Regions from separate parts of the Comamonas sediminis genome, predicted to be linked through region 1. Evidence: predicted binding sites of a transcription regulator. Region 1 holds the regulator's gene; the other holds the start of a gene.
The links. The regulator LexA, encoded in region 1, represses DNA repair genes until DNA is damaged. The targets are predictions, from matches to a motif close to ACTGTATNNNNATACAGT.
Positions count from the first base shown of each region.

Region 2: recA (recombinase RecA) is a predicted target of LexA. The motif match lies at 1,191-1,208, and genes of this name have one in related genera.

Region 1 is NZ_JBGBDC010000011.1:139,402-143,675, reverse strand. It holds gene AB7A72_RS22185 (asparaginase) at 1-829, opposite strand, end outside; gene lexA (transcriptional repressor LexA) at 944-1,660, shown strand; gene AB7A72_RS22175 (hypothetical protein) at 1,796-2,338, shown strand; gene AB7A72_RS22170 (FMN-dependent NADH-azoreductase) at 2,597-3,232, opposite strand; gene AB7A72_RS22165 (SDR family oxidoreductase) at 3,295-4,020, opposite strand; gene AB7A72_RS22160 (carboxymuconolactone decarboxylase family protein) at 4,054-4,274, opposite strand, start outside.
Region 2 is NZ_JBGBDC010000005.1:140,559-144,832, forward strand. It holds gene recA (recombinase RecA) at 68-1,144, opposite strand; gene AB7A72_RS12825 (MarR family winged helix-turn-helix transcriptional regulator) at 1,331-1,819, shown strand; gene AB7A72_RS12830 (SdiA-regulated domain-containing protein) at 1,839-2,780, opposite strand; gene AB7A72_RS12835 (response regulator) at 3,058-3,744, shown strand; gene AB7A72_RS12840 (sensor histidine kinase) at 3,809-4,274, shown strand, end outside.

The sequences.
Region 1 (4,274 bases):
CCAGCAGCGCCTCATGCACCGTGCCATTGCCGGTGGTCGCCACCACCAAGCCCTCCACACCCTGGGCCTGCAGCGCCTCCAACAGCCCCAGGCGCAGGCCTGCATGGCTGGTGACGATCTCCACCCACGGCCAGGGCGTACTGGCCGGCGCGGGCAAGGCCGCCAGCCAGGCGCTGCCGGTATAGCCGCCCTCCGTATCTGCTGCCTGCGGTGCATAGCCCTGGCGCAGGCGCACGTTCGTGCCATCCACCCAGCCCAGCGGCCCCTGCTCGCCCGATGAAAAGGCCAGCAAGCGGTGCGGGTGCACCTTTTGCAGCCAGCGCGCGCTGTGCAGCTCGCCCCCGCCGGTCACCGCGACCACCTCGCGCAACAGCGGATGGCCGTCCGCATCCAGCGCCGCAGCGGCGGCCACGGCATCCTTGAGATTCTGCGGGCCATCGGGCATCAAGGCATTGGCCGGGCGCATCGCACAGGTCAGCACCACCGGCTTGGCCAGGCGCCCTAAAACGCAATGCAGAAACCAGGCAGTTTCCTCCAAGGTATCCGTTCCGTGGGTGATAACAACACCGCGTACCGCCTCGTCGCGCATCGCTGCATCGCAAGCCTGGAGCAGCGCATGCCAGACCTCGTCGCTCATGTCCTTGCTATCAATTTGCGCGATCTGCATTGCATCCAGCGGGCCCGCCGCGGCGGTCTCGATACCGCTCACCCCCGCCAGCAGGGCCGCGACCGACAGCTGCGCCGCACGGTACTGGCCGGGATTCTCGGCATCATCGGCCATGCCGGCAATGGTGCCGCCGGTGCCGATGATCAAAATTTTTGGCTGCAAAGCTTGCCTCCTGCAAAAAACTGGTTAAAAATACAGGTACTGGATTGATATACAGGTGTTGGAGTGCACGGCAGCTTGGCTGCCACCCGGCACCACAGATCACACGGAGATCTTATGCGAGACCATCCCAAACTCACCGCGCGCCAACAAGAAATTCTGGACCTGATCCAGACGGCCATCTCGCGCACCGGCGCCCCGCCAACGCGCGCCGAAATCGCCAGCAAGCTGGGCTTCAAATCGGCCAATTCGGCAGAAGACCACCTCAAGGCGCTGGCACGCAAGGGTGTGATCGAGCTGGTCAGCGGTACCTCCCGGGGGATTCGCCTGCAAAGTGATACCGTGCGCTCCATCAATGCCGCACGCGGCACGCGCTTTTCGTCGCCGCTGGCAGGCGTGTCCAACGCCACCGCCGGCCTGGGCCGCGTGGTGCAAGAGCTCGCCCAGCTGGCCCTGCCGCTGATTGGCCGCGTGTCAGCGGGCTCGCCCATCCTGGCGCAAGAGCATGTCGATCAGACCTATACCGTTGAAGGTGGCCTGTTCCAGCAGCAGCCCGATTACCTGCTGAAGGTACGCGGCATGTCGATGCGCGATGTCGGCATCATCGATGGCGATCTGCTGGCCGTCAAAGCCACCCGCGAGGCCCGCAATGGCCAGATCATCGTCGCGCGTCTGGGCGATGACGTCACCGTCAAGCGCCTGCAGCGCACCAAGGATGGCATCGAGCTGCTGGCCGAAAACCCGGATTACCTGCCCATCGTCGTGCAGCCGGGCGAGCCCTTCGAGATCGAAGGCATTGCCGTCGGGTTGATTCGCAACACGATGCTGAACTAAGTCAAGCGGCCCTGTCGGCCCCTCCCTTTCTGCGCAACCCCAGGTAGCGGGCGTTGTGGGCACCCGGCCCACAACCCTGGGGAATGCGCTCGCCTTGCGCAATCCTGCTGTCATCCGTACACCAAGGAGTCTCCCATGCTCGTAGCAGATGCATTGCGTGCGCTTGCGCCCTTTTCCCTCGTCGCTGGCCTGCCCTGGTTCCAGTCCATCCAACGTGCCATCGTGCGCAGCAGCCGCCGCCGTCCAGGCCATGGCGCCGCCAACGATGGCCAGCTTGCGGCCCAGGTGCATTGCTTTGCCGCCGCCTCCAGCGCCGCTGCGCAGCGTGGTGCCGTGCAGCAACTGAGCCTGCTCGATGGCCCCAGCATTCCGCCTGGCGTGGACGGCCCTGCTGAAGAGACACCCGCACAGCGCCCCATCGACCGCATTCGCCTGCCGCGCAAACCCGCAGCGCGCCGCCGCCTCTCGGTCGGTGCACCGTCTCACACCCGCCCGTTCTTGTCGGTACAGCGCTGCAGCGCCCAGGCCGCCAACGATGCCCCCGTCAAGATGTACTGGGCGCAACCGGCCAGCCTGCACCGCCAAAAGGGCATGCGCTGGGCCATGTCGGGCAGCATGGCCGATATCTGTGCCGAGCTTGAACGCCTGGAGCGGCTGGAGCATCTGCACGCGGTCTAAGCCAGTGCCAATCCGGGCCGGTGCGTTGTAGCCAGCCTGCTGGCAGCTGCATGCCTGCTGTCACGAGGGGTGGACAGCAGCGGAATCGCTACGCTGGGTTGACGCAGACGCTGAACGTACCGGGCGTTACCGCCATGCCGGGCACGCGCCAAACCGGCACCTTCAGCGCTCTGCCTTCAGCCCGCTGCCCGCTGCTCATGGCCACTAAGCCGTGGCTGCCGCCGCACTGCCAGTGGCTTCTTCTTTTCTATCTTTCGCTCAGCGTGCGGCCGCAGCAGCCTCCAGCGCCAGCTGTTTGAAAGGCGCCAGCTGCTCGCGCAGGGCATCCCTCGCGCCATCCACTGCAGCAGCCACCGCATCGGGCCCCAACACCAGACCTTGCAGCAACACAAAATGCACATTGCGGATGCCGATGGAGGCCAGCGCATAACGCAAATAAGGCGTCAGAAAGTCCTCCTGACGCGCTTTTGGACCTGCATGGAAGCCGCCTGAACTGACCAACACCAAGGTGGGCCGGTCCTTCATCAGGCCGATCTTGCCTTCCGGCGTCGACGCAAAGCTGCGGTGGATACGGATCACCTGGTCCAGCCAGAGCTTGAGCGTGGCCGGCACCGCAAAGTTGTGCATGGGGGTCAGAATCATCAGCAGATCGCTGTCTTCCAGCTCTTTGATCAGCGTTTCCGACCAGGCCAGCGCGGGTGCGTCTGCGCTCGCGTTCGAGGTGATCGCCAGCGCATAGTCGCGGCTGATCGGCGGTATCGGTGTCGCGACCAAGTCGCGCTCAAACAACGGCTGCTGCGCAAGGCCCAGCTCTGCCAGCATGTCGGTTGCCAGTTGGTAGGCGTGGCTGGCCTGGCCGTGTGGGCCACAGTTCAAGAGCAAGGTACGGGTCATCGTTTGTCCAATCGTTTGAGTAGTCAGGCCAAGGTGGGCAGCATCCGCACAGTTCTACGGCATCACATCGCCCGGGATTTGCACACCCAGGCGGCGAGCGTGGTTCGGCCCAGGCGTGCTGGCCCCACCGGAACCAGGCAGCCATCGTCCAGCAGCGCGCCCCGGTAAGGCACATCGGCATCGCCCAGCACCATGCGAGGATCGCCTTGCAAGCGCAGGTATTGCTGCACCCACTCGGCCATCGCCATCTTCTGCGGGCCGGCCACGTCCATGCAGCCCGCCAAGGGCTGCGCCAGCGCGGCATCGGCCACCAGCATCGCCAAATCCTCTGCCGCCACCGGCTGCACCGGGGCCACCGGTATCGCCAGCACCGTATCGGCTACGCTGTCGTGCGCCAGCTGCGCCAGGCTTTCGTACAAGGGTGCTGCACGCAGCACGGTACAGGGGGTGTTGCCTGCCAGGACCAGCTGTTCCCGCAACGCGATCGCCTGGTAGTAGCCGCTGCCTTGCAATCGCTGCACACCCAAGGCCGACAGCGCAATATGGTGCGCAACCGCTGCAGCAGCGATGGCGGCATTCAGCTGCCGGCATGCGCGCGCCCAGCCCTCCAGCGCATCGGCCGTATGCACCTCAGGCGGCTCGCGCACATCGATCAGCACCTCGGCACCATGCAGCGCAGCCGGCAGTTGGGGGCCCGCATCGGCGAGCACCGGGTAACCCAGCTGCCTCAGATTGCCGACCACGCGCTTGCCCAGCGGGTTGCAGCCGCCCAGCACCAGGACTTTCATAAGCCGCGTTGCACCACACCGGGGGCTTGCCCGTTAAACGGGCATCTTGCGGAAGGCAATCGCAAAGCGGTTCCAGCTGTTGATCGATGTGATCACAGCGGTCAGCTCCATCAGCTCGGCATCGCTGAAGTGGGGGCGCACGGCTTCCCAGGCGGCATCGGGCACATGGTCGTGCGCTACAAGGGTCAGTGCCTCGGTCCACGCCAGCGCAGCGCGCTCACGGTCGCTGAAGAACGGGGTCTCACGCCAGGCGG
Region 2 (4,274 bases), on a different contig from region 1:
CAAATAGCTGCTTGCGCACAGCATCTGTGCACAAGCAGCTATCTCAGCGTTCTCGCTTCAGAAGCGGTCAGCCCTCGGTGCCGTTGGCCGCAGGGCCATCGACCACGCCGTCTTCAGCGGGGCGCAGGCTGATGTTCAGGCTCTCGCGCACCTTGTTCTCGATCTCGATCGCCAGGTCGGCGTTTTCACGCAGGAACTCGCGCGAGTTGTCACGGCCCTGGCCGATCTTCTCGCCGTTGTAGGCATACCAGGCACCGCTTTTCTCGATGATGCGGGCATTGACACCCATGTCCAGGATTTCGCCTTCGCGCGAGATGCCTTCGCCAAACAGAATGTCGAACTCGGCCGTCTTGAACGGAGGCGATACCTTGTTCTTGACCACCTTGACCTTGGTTTCGTTGCCGATGGCTTCATCGCCGCGCTTGATGGTGCCGGTACGGCGGATATCGAGACGCACCGAGGCGTAGAACTTCAGCGCGTTACCGCCGGTGGTGGTTTCTGGGCTGCCGAACATCACGCCGATCTTCATGCGGATCTGGTTGATGAAGATGACCATGCAGTTGGTCTTCTTGATCGTGGCGGTGAGCTTGCGCAGCGCCTGGCTCATCAGGCGGGCCTGCAAGCCGGGCAGCTGGTCGCCCATTTCGCCTTCGATTTCGGCCTTCGGGGTCAGGGCCGCCACCGAGTCGACAACGATCAGGTCCACCGCGCCGGAGCGCACCAGGCTGTCAACGATCTCGAGCGCCTGCTCACCGGTGTCGGGCTGGCTGATCAGGATATCGCCCAGGTTCACGCCCAGCTTTTGGGCATAGCCGGTATCGAGTGCGTGTTCTGCATCGATGAAGGCGCAGGTGCCGCCCAGTTTCTGCATCTCGGCAATCACCTGCAGGGTCAAGGTGGTCTTGCCCGAGGATTCAGGGCCGTAGATCTCGATGACGCGGCCGCGCGGCAGGCCGCCAACGCCCAGCGCAATGTCCAGGCCGAGCGAGCCGGTGGACACCACCTGGATGTCCGAGACGGCCTCGCCTTCGCCGAGTTTCATGATGGTGCCCTTGCCGAACTGCTTTTCGATCTGGGCCAGTGCGGCGGCCAGCGCCTTGGCTTTTTCGCTGTTGGCTTCGGGCTTGGTTGCGGTGGCGTTCATGGATTTCTCCTTGCGTTTGATAGTCATGTCTTGGGTCTGGGATCCTGCTGTTTGCATATACAGCCTGGATGCTTGAACAGTAGTTTAGGGGATGGGTATATTTTATAAAAGCATTTTTTTAGTCAGTTTGCTTGACTAAATGCAGCATACTGAAAACGCCGCACAACACCCTCGGGAGGGCCCATCATGCCGACACTTCTGCCCCATTTGCCTGATGACAGCTGGCGCCTGACCCACATGGGCCGGCTGCTGGGCCATGCGATGCGCCGCTTCGACGCCCGCGTGCTGCACTTGATGGTGCGGGATGACGCCGTGCCGCTGGCGCTGTCGCATCTGGCCGAGCGCGACCAGGTCAGCGCCGCCCATATCCATATCACCCGGCACCTGTCCTTGGCAGGCGACCGTCTGGTCGACCTGGCCGAGCGCGCGGGCATGAGCAAGCAGGCGATGGCCCAGCTGGTGGACCAGTGCGAAGCCTGGAACCTGGTGACCCGCGAGCGCGACCCCCGCGATGCACGCGCCCGCATCGTGCGCTTTACCGAGACGGGCCTGCTGTGGCTGCAGGCATTCGAGCGGGCGGTCACCCAGGCCGAGGCGGAGTTCCGCGCTGAAGTGGGCGAGCAGGTCGCTACCGTGGTCAAACTCGGGCTGGAAGTGTATGGGGCCGACAGCTGAGCGGCTGCATGTGCTGCATTCAGCCGCGCTTGCGTTCGAACTTGTAGAACAGGTTGGGCTCGGAGACGATGTAGATATTGCCGCCATTGTCCATGGCCAGCCCCTCGGGCTGCGGGATGCGGTTGGCCAGCCCGGCCATATCGGCCCACAGCGGCATCACGCTGAGCAGCTCTCCGGCACGGCTGTATTCGTAGAGCACCGAAGACTCTTCCCCGAGCAGCAACAGGTTGCCGCTGCGCGGGTCGACCTCGACGGCAGCCAGGTCGGTGCTGGGCATGTCCTCCACGGCCGGCACGTCCCAGACGCTGACCTTCAGATCGACCGGGCCCGGCTTGAGCCTGGACAGCGGCGCCTCCATCATCAGCACCTGCATCGGCCATTTCTCGGTCACCGCCACCAGTTGCTGGCGCTTGGCATCCCAGCCCAGGCCCTCCAGTGCAAAATTCTTGATGGCGATATCGCCCAGCTGCACATAGGGGCTGTTGTCCAGCGATACGTCCGTCACGCCCTTGCCAAACTGCACCCAGTGGATGCGGTTGTTGCGCTCATCGGCAATCGCGAACCAGTCTCCCTGGATATGGGCGATGCCTTCGGTATCCCTGGCGCCGTGCAGCGGGGCCAGGCGCAGCAGCGCGCCATCGGTCGTCAGCTCGGCAATCTGGGGCGGCCGGTTGGTCACCGCAAACAAGGTCTTGGTTTCCGGGTTGTAGGTCAGGCCCGAGAGGTTGTCGGCAATGCCGCTGACCGCCTTGGCATCGATGCTGGCCAGGTAGTGCGGCAAGTGGGCCGCCGGCGCCGACGGGGGTGGCGATTGCCAGGCATGGGCATGGCCGGGCATCGCGACGATGTGGTGCCATTGCAGGTACAGCGCCGTCAGCACGACCAGGGCCGCCACCACCACCCAGCGGCGTTGCCGTACCGAAGACTGCGATCCTTTGCGCACTGTTGAACCTGCTTTCATCACGATGGGTTGCCAAACGCCGCCCCCAGCCACGGGCCTGCTGCCCTTGCGACGCCGTCAAGACGAGGCGTTATCCTACGTGAGCGACGCGGCGCTTTGGTGACGTCTGCGGGTGTTTTACGTCTCTGCAACAAAAATGACGGCGCTCACCAGCGGCATGCCCCCGCGCTGGCGCCTTCTGGCAGTGATCTATCCCAGTGCCGCCATCAGGGTCATGGCCTGTCCTAGAATCATTGGCACAGCACGTATCACCACTACAACAGCGATAGGAGACCGCATGCGAATACTGATTGCCGAAGACGACCAGGTGCTGGCCGATGGCCTGCTGCGCAGTCTCCGCAACTCCGGCGCCGTGGTCGACCATGTCGCCAGCGGCACCGAAGCCGATGCGGCGCTGATGGCCAACAATGCGTTTGACCTGCTGATCCTCGACCTGAGCCTGCCCCGCATGCATGGTCTGGAGGTGCTGAAAAAGCTGCGCGCCCGGGGCTCGGCCATTCCCGTGCTGATCCTCACCGCCGCCGAGAGCGTCGATGACCGGGTCCAGGGCCTGGATCTGGGCGCCGACGACTACATGGCCAAGCCGTTTGCGCTGTCCGAGCTGGAAGCGCGGGTGCGTGCCCTCACGCGCCGGGGCGTGGGCATGAGCACCAGCCTGATCCAGCACGGCCCGCTGGCCTACGACCAGGCCGGGCGGGTGGCCACCTTCGACGGCCGCATGCTGGAGTTGTCGGCGCGCGAGCTGGGCCTGCTGGAAGTGCTGCTGCAGCGCTCGGGCCGCCTGGTCAGCAAGGACCAGCTGGTCGAGCGCCTCTGCGAATGGGGCGAAGAGGTCAGCACCAATGCGATCGAGGTCTATATCCACCGCCTGCGCAAGAAGATAGAGAAGGGCCCCATCCGCATAGCCACCGTGCGCGGCCTGGGTTACTGCCTGGAAAAAATCCACCCGCCCGCAGCACACTGAGCATCCACCACCGGGTGACTGCGGGGCGATGGCCGCCCCCGGCCCCCATCACGCAAGGACAGCCTTGGCCCTGTTTCGCAGCGAGCAGCGATCTTTGTTCGGTGAGATCCTTGACTGGATGCTCACACCGCTGCTGCTTTTGTGGCCGGTATCGCTGGCATTGACCTGGCTGGTGGCCCAGGACCTGGCCAACAAGCCTTTCGACCGCGCGCTGGAATACAACGCCCATGCACTGGCGCAGCTCGTCGGCGTGCAGGGCGGCAAGACCTATTTCAACCTGCCCCAGCCAGCCAGCGAGATCCTGCGGGCCGACGATGCCGACACGGTCTACTACCAGGTCACGACGCCGGCGGGCATGTTTCTCGCCGGTGAATCGGCGCTGCCGATGCCTGCCAAGGACCTCGAGCGCAGCATCGGCGTCGTGCAGTTGCGCGATGGCGAGTTGCGCGGCATGGATGTGCGCATCGCCTGGATCTGGGTGCAGCTGTCGCTGCCCGAGCCGAATCTGGCGCTGATCCAGGTGGCGGAGA